2 regions of the Enterococcus sp. DJ147D b genome follow, and region 2 is predicted to be linked to the other one. Evidence: a T-box and tRNA genes for the amino acid it is inferred to sense, from the RefSeq annotation. Region 2 holds a T-box; the other holds one or more tRNA genes.
The links. A T-box is a leader RNA that pairs with one kind of tRNA and senses whether it is charged. The one in region 2 lies ahead of tyrS (tyrosine--tRNA ligase), so its partner is inferred to be a tRNA-Tyr.

Region 1: it encodes a tRNA-Tyr, which carries the amino acid that the T-box ahead of tyrS (tyrosine--tRNA ligase) is inferred to sense. The anticodon was not compared.

The regions. Positions count from the first base shown of each region.
Region 1 covers NZ_CM177104.1:596,573-599,836, forward strand. Annotated here, with positions in the region: gene AC4BD1_RS02940 (ROK family protein) at 73-957, shown strand; gene AC4BD1_RS02945 (DUF2969 domain-containing protein) at 1,051-1,284, shown strand; tRNA gene AC4BD1_RS02950 (tRNA-Tyr) at 1,372-1,452, shown strand; tRNA gene AC4BD1_RS02955 (tRNA-Gln) at 1,462-1,533, shown strand; gene AC4BD1_RS02960 (hypothetical protein) at 1,668-1,838, shown strand; gene AC4BD1_RS02965 (TetR/AcrR family transcriptional regulator) at 1,889-2,497, opposite strand; gene AC4BD1_RS02970 (acyl-CoA dehydratase activase-related protein) at 2,670-3,264, shown strand, end outside.
Region 2 covers NZ_CM177104.1:328,954-332,217, forward strand. Annotated here, with positions in the region: gene AC4BD1_RS01640 (polysaccharide deacetylase family protein) at 1-997, opposite strand, end outside; T-box leader at 1,292-1,496, shown strand; gene tyrS (tyrosine--tRNA ligase) at 1,604-2,860, shown strand; gene tdc (tyrosine decarboxylase) at 3,151-3,264, shown strand, end outside.

The sequences.
Region 1 (3,264 bases), 270 kb from region 2:
CGGAAAAGGCTTTCAAAAACCAAGGGATTGTTTTACAATATTTTTAGGAAGCAAAAAGGAGCGAAAATAGTTATGGGAATTCTTGTATTTGATTTTGGTGGTTCAGCAGTAAAATATGGTTATTGGAATGGTCGTCAATTAGAAGCAACCAATCAATTTCCAACACCTGCTACTTGGGAAGAAATGAAACAAAAACTAAGCGAAACATACCAAACTTTTGTTGAAACAAACGCGATTGAAGGCATAGGGATCAGCGCTCCCGGTGTAGTTAACAGCGAACGCCAAATCATTGAAGGGATTAGTGCAATTCCTTATATTCATGGATTTAATATTTTCAAAGAATTAGAAGAATTGTTTGGGTTACCAATTACTATCGAAAATGATGCGAATTGTGCTGGAATGGCAGAATTTTATGAAGGCGCAGCGCGAGATTACCAAGATGTCGCGTTTGTCGTTATTGGAACAGGGATTGGTGGCGCGATGTTCACGAAGGGACAAATGAACAAAGGTGCGCATCTTTATGGCGGAGAGTTTGGGATGATGTTTTTAGATGGTGATCAAACATTCAGTCTTTTGGGAACGGCTGTGCAGATGGCTTGGCGGTATTGTGAGCGTCTTGGTCTAGATAAGATGACCTACTCTGGAAAAGAAGTCTTTGAAATGGCAGAGTCAGGCGATGTGATCGCTCAAGAAGAAGTTGAAAAATTTTATGATTACTTAGCAAAAGGACTTTTCAGTATCCAATTTTCATTTGATCCAGAAGTGATCGTACTTGGTGGTGGGATCTCTGCAAAAGAGGGCTTGATTGACGAATTGAATCAGCGTATCGAAAAATTAATGGACAAGCTAGATTTACATGATTTTGTTCCAGAAATCTTATTATGTGACTATCGTAATGATGCGAATTTAGTTGGTGCTGCTGCAAATTATTATGCAGTAAGTCAAAGAGAGGCTTAAGAGTTTGAAGAGAATCAGATTATATACCCTGTTAAGTAAACAGGGTATATTTTATTGTAGAGAGTATGATAAAATAGGTGGGAGGTGAGAATAATGTCAAAAAAGAATAAAGATATTGAAGTACGAGTAGAAGAAATCCAAAAAGTAATTAATGGCAAAAATTATGAGGTCACTCAGTTATTTATTGGCAAAAAAAATATTGGTGAAATTTTAGCATATGGACCAAAAGAATTTGAAATATTTTTTGGTGAAGAGGACTTTGGAAAAGAAAAAAGTCTTGAAAACGCGATAGAAACGGTAATCCGTCATTGGAATTTACAAGACTAAAAAAATATCAAAAAAGTTTTCAATAAAGGGTTGCAAAAATCTGTGAAATTAGGTATTATAACTAAGTCAGGTTGATACAGACCTTTCGGAGGAGTAGCGAAGTGGCTAAACGCGACGGACTGTAAATCCGTTCCTTAGGGTTCAGTGGTTCGAATCCACTCTCCTCCATTTTTTTATTGGGGTATAGCCAAGCGGTAAGGCAAGGGACTTTGACTCCCTCATGCGTTGGTTCGAATCCAGCTACCCCAGTTCTTAGATAGACGTTCACGAGATGACAGTTGCTGTTATCTCGTTTTTTTTGACCTACAGTAGCTTGATTCTTGAAGTATTTAAAGAATTAAGCTAGAGTTAAATTAGGTACTCAAACAGAAAGGATGAAGAGAATGAAGTGGAAAGAAAAAGTCGATGAAACTGCTGAAAAATTATATGATTTGGTTAAATCTGGAAAATATGATGTAGAAGTTGGACTTCCAAAAAATGCAAAAAAAGCAGTCCAAATCAAGACGAAACGTCCAACCAATCACACCAAAAAATGGTTAGCAAAAAACCGCTAATAATAACAAAAAACTGCCAAACGCTAAAAAAGCGAATTGGCAGTTTTTTGTTATCTTTCGACTTCAATCCCTAAAACAGTCAGGTGACCATTTCCAACTAATTTCACGACTAAAGCAGCCAGTTGTTCGGCTGACATGTTTGTGTCACTAGTAATCCACCAGTGCAGCGTCCCAATGAAGATCGAAGTCATGTATTCGATAATAAAATCAATAGGGACCTCCAGTTCATTTTCGGTGATTTTTAACCGATTGAAGATATTTGCGTATTTATTGTATAAAAGCTCTTCTAGTTTTTTACGCAAAAGTTCGTTAGACGAACCATCCATGATGGTCAAAAAGAAAGCTTTTCTTTCTTGGATATTTTTGTAAATATTTGTTAATGCAGCAATGATTTGTTTCACTTTGATTCGATTGCCATGAACAAGTTGTTCTAAATCCAAAACGGAAGTAAAGGCATTGATCGCCATTTCAAAAATTTGTTCGTAGAGATCTTGTTTGTCTTTAAAATGAGCATAAAAGGTAGCACGATTGATCATTGCTTCATCGGCAATGTCTTGTACGGTGACGTTATCGTATCCTTTTTCTTCGACCAAGCGAATAAATGCCTCGATAATCATTTTGTGTGTTCGTTTCACTCGAAGATCAGTTTTCTTAACCATAAAAAATTCCTCGCTTGTTATTCGACATTTTTAATTTGTTTGTTGCTTATCTCACAAATAAGGGGTGTTTGCCAGTTGCAAAACCAGCAAATTGTTTCTAAAATATACATAAGTAGTATAACAGACACTTTGTTAGATAATCAACAAACTGTCTGTTTGAGGAGGAGAACAGATGAACTTACGAGCGGGAATCGATGTTGGATCCACGACAGTCAAATTAGTATTACTAGATGAGCAAAATCAAACAATCTTTTCCAAATATGAACGTCATTATTCAGATGTCAAGAAAGCAACAGCCAAGACTTTACGGGAAGCACAAGCATTGGTTCGCGATCAACCAATTGCCATGGCAATCACTGGATCAGGTGGGATGGGACTAGCAGATGTGTTGAACATTCCTTTTGTTCAGGAGGTCATCGCGTGTACACGCACAGTGGAAGAAATAATTCCTGAAACAGATGTTGCGATTGAATTGGGTGGAGAAGATGCGAAAATCACTTTTTTTGAAGGCGCACTAGAGCAACGAATGAATGGAAGCTGTGCTGGTGGAACAGGTGCATTTATTGACCAAATGGCCGTTTTATTAAAGACAGACTCAAATGGCGTGAACGAGTTAGCCAAAGAATATCGTCAAATTTATCCTATTGCTTCACGCTGTGGCGTGTTTGCTAAGACAGATGTGCAACCATTGATCAATGAAGGAGCAGATAAAGCAGATATTGCAGCGAGTATTTTTCAAGCTGTAGTAAATCAAACGATTGCCGGAT
Region 2 (3,264 bases):
TTGGAGCGACTTCTGTTTGCCAAAGTTCATTGTCACGTTTTACATCTTCTAGAGAAGCATTTGTCATATTCAGATGACCCCAAGTGTGAGAAGCGAAGGTCCAGCCATCTTTTTTCAATTGTTCAGCAACTTTTGTCGCTTTTTTGATTTCTGTGTTCGTTTTCTCATTATCCCCGTATTCGGATTTGGAAGTTCGATAACCAAGCACGCCATTGTAGCCAGTTAATGCCAGCGTGCCCTTCGCTCCTTGATAAGAAAAATCAGGATGTTCTTCGACAAATGTATCAATCAAGGGAACCATATCAAAATCACCGATTTGTTCTTTTTTGTTATTAACATACACATTCTTCACTTTGTCCTTATCAATGACCAATTTGTCAGGAAAGCCTGAATCTTTCATGTATTCATAGTAACTGACATCATCTTCTGAAAGGACGAGTGGTTTTTTATCTTTAGGCAAAGAAACGCCTACAAAGGAAACATTTCCTTGATCATCAATCGTAACTAAGTCTGGTAAGTTGACTAAAACATAATTATTTTTATAAAGCTGTTCGATTGTTTTGTTGAATTCAGGGATTGTCACCATGTATTCTTTGTAGCCTTGTGCTTGTTGTGATTGGAATGCTTTAGCTGGATCAACAATCAAGCTATGGAAAAACAAATGAGAGATTTTTGTTGGATCATCCCATTTGACTAATTGTTCTTTTTCTTTTTTGATGGTTTGAAGGAGCTCCTTCGCTTCAGTGGAATGCGCGTCAGCTAATTGCTTGATCGCTTCGTCATAGTGATAACTTTTGACTAATTGTTGTGCTTTACTCAGTTTTTTATCATCGGAATTGGCAGTTGTTGGTTGGCTTTCGGTTGACTGTTCAGCCGTCGTTGAAGAGACTGACTTTTCATTAGAAGTTGCATGAATAATCAAAAATAAGCTGAAGATTGAAATTAGTACTGTTATACCAGCAGTGACTCCAAGAATTTTTCTTTGTTTTGGTTCCATTAACTTATACCCCTACCTTTACACTTTTACTCAAATAATAGAATAACTTTGTTTCTTTTATTGTAACGAAGACAGGAAAGAAGTAAAAGTGATACGCTGATTTATGAGAAAATCGGCTATTTTTTTCATCAACTCTAAGAGAAAAAATGATGTGTTATAAAATTGTCTAGAAAACTAATCAAATGTGGGTTTGAACGTTTTATTTTTTTGTTTTATAGTTATTTAATAAAAAAATATTTGTTTTGTGTTGACAAAGAAAAAAACGGGCTCTATGATAGACACATGTTAATAGATAACAAGACGAAGAACGAAACGAAGTAGTGATTAAGGTCGATGTTTCAGAAAGCTAGTGGTTGCTGCGAACTAGCACATGCCTTAAAACGAATTACATTTCAGGAGTCTTTGACAATTTTTTGTCACGCGACAGCGTTAGATGTTTGAGAGATATGTTCTTAAAGAGCATATAATTTGGGTGGTACCGCGAATTTTCGTCCCTTGACTAGTTATTAGTCAAGGGACTTTTTTTGTTCACTCAAAAAAGTTTTACTAATTTTACGAATGCTAGCAGGTTCCTGCTTTCATAAAAACTATACGGAGGTCAATATAATGAATATTATTGATGAATTAACTTGGCGTGATGCCATTAATCAACAAACAAACGAAGAAAGACTTCGCGAACTCGTTGAAGAGAAGAGTATTTCACTTTATTGTGGCGTTGATCCGACAGGCGATTCTATGCATATCGGACATTTGATTCCCTTTATGATGATGAAAAGATTTCAATTGGCAGGCCATCATCCATATATTCTTATTGGTGGTGGAACAGGAACAATTGGTGATCCAAGTGGACGACAAACAGAGCGTGTTTTACAAACAATGGAACAAGTACAACATAATGTGGATGCACTTTCAGCACAAATGGGTAAATTATTTGGCGCAGATGCAAATATCACATTTGTAAACAACTACGACTGGTTATCAAAAATTTCTTTACTAGAATTTTTGAGAGATTACGGTAAAAACTTCAACATTAATACGATGTTGGCAAAAGATATCGTTGCAAGTCGTTTAGAAGTAGGAATTTCATTTACTGAATTCACTTACCAAATCCTTCAATCAATTGATTTCTTGCACTTGCACAAAACATTTGATGTGCAATTACAAATCGGCGGCGCTGACCAATGGGGAAATATTACTGCTGGTTTAGATTTGATCCGTAAACTAGAAGGTCCTGAGGCAGAAGCCTTTGGACTAACGATTCCATTAATGCTAAAAGCAGATGGAACAAAATTCGGGAAAACAGCTGGTGGCGCAATCTGGCTAGATCCTAAGAAAACATCACCATTCGAATTCTACCAATTCTGGTTGAACCAAGATGATCGTGATGTTGTAAAATACTTGAAATTCTTCACATTCTTAACAGAAGAAGAAATCAATGACTTAGCTAAAAAAGTTGAAACTGAACCTGAAAAACGTGAAGCACAAAAACGTTTAGCAGAAGAAGTAACTGCTTTTGTTCATAGTAAAGAAGACTTGAAAGAAGCGCAAAAAATAACAGCAGCTTTGTTCTCAGGAAATATTAAAGAACTAAACGCTGAAGAAATCGCGCAAGGCTTTGGTAAAATGCCAAACGTTGACATTTCAAGTACACCTGAAAATATCGTGGAACTACTTGTTTCAACAAAAATTGAACCATCAAAACGTCAAGCACGAGAAGATGTTTCAAACGGAGCTATTAGTATTAACGGTGACCGTGTTACCGATTTAAATTTTGTCGTAAATCCATCTGATGAATTCGATGGTAAGTTTGTGGTTATTCGAAAAGGTAAGAAAAATTACTTTTTGGCCAAAGTAGTTGATTAGAATTTAGTAATTTTTTGCCTTGAAAAAGGGAAGCTCTATTACAAGATTCAAACTTTTGAAACCCATCCTAAAAGGGAACGACGGTTGTCGTTAATACAATCTTTAAGAGGGAATTTACTTTTGTAAATTCCCTCCTTTTTTTTAATTTTTTTAAAATCATATACAATTCACTCAATTACATATTATTAGAAAACGATTATAAAATCGTCTTATTTTTAGTTTACAGAATTAAAGAACAGGTGTAATGTAGGGCTCGACAAAATTTAAATATTTTTTTAGGAGGGTTTCACATGAGTGAATCATTGTCAAATGATCTAAACCTGAATGCACTATTCATTGGTGACAAAGCGGAGAACGGCCAAATCTATAAAGCTTTGTTAAATGAGTTAGTTGATGAACATTTG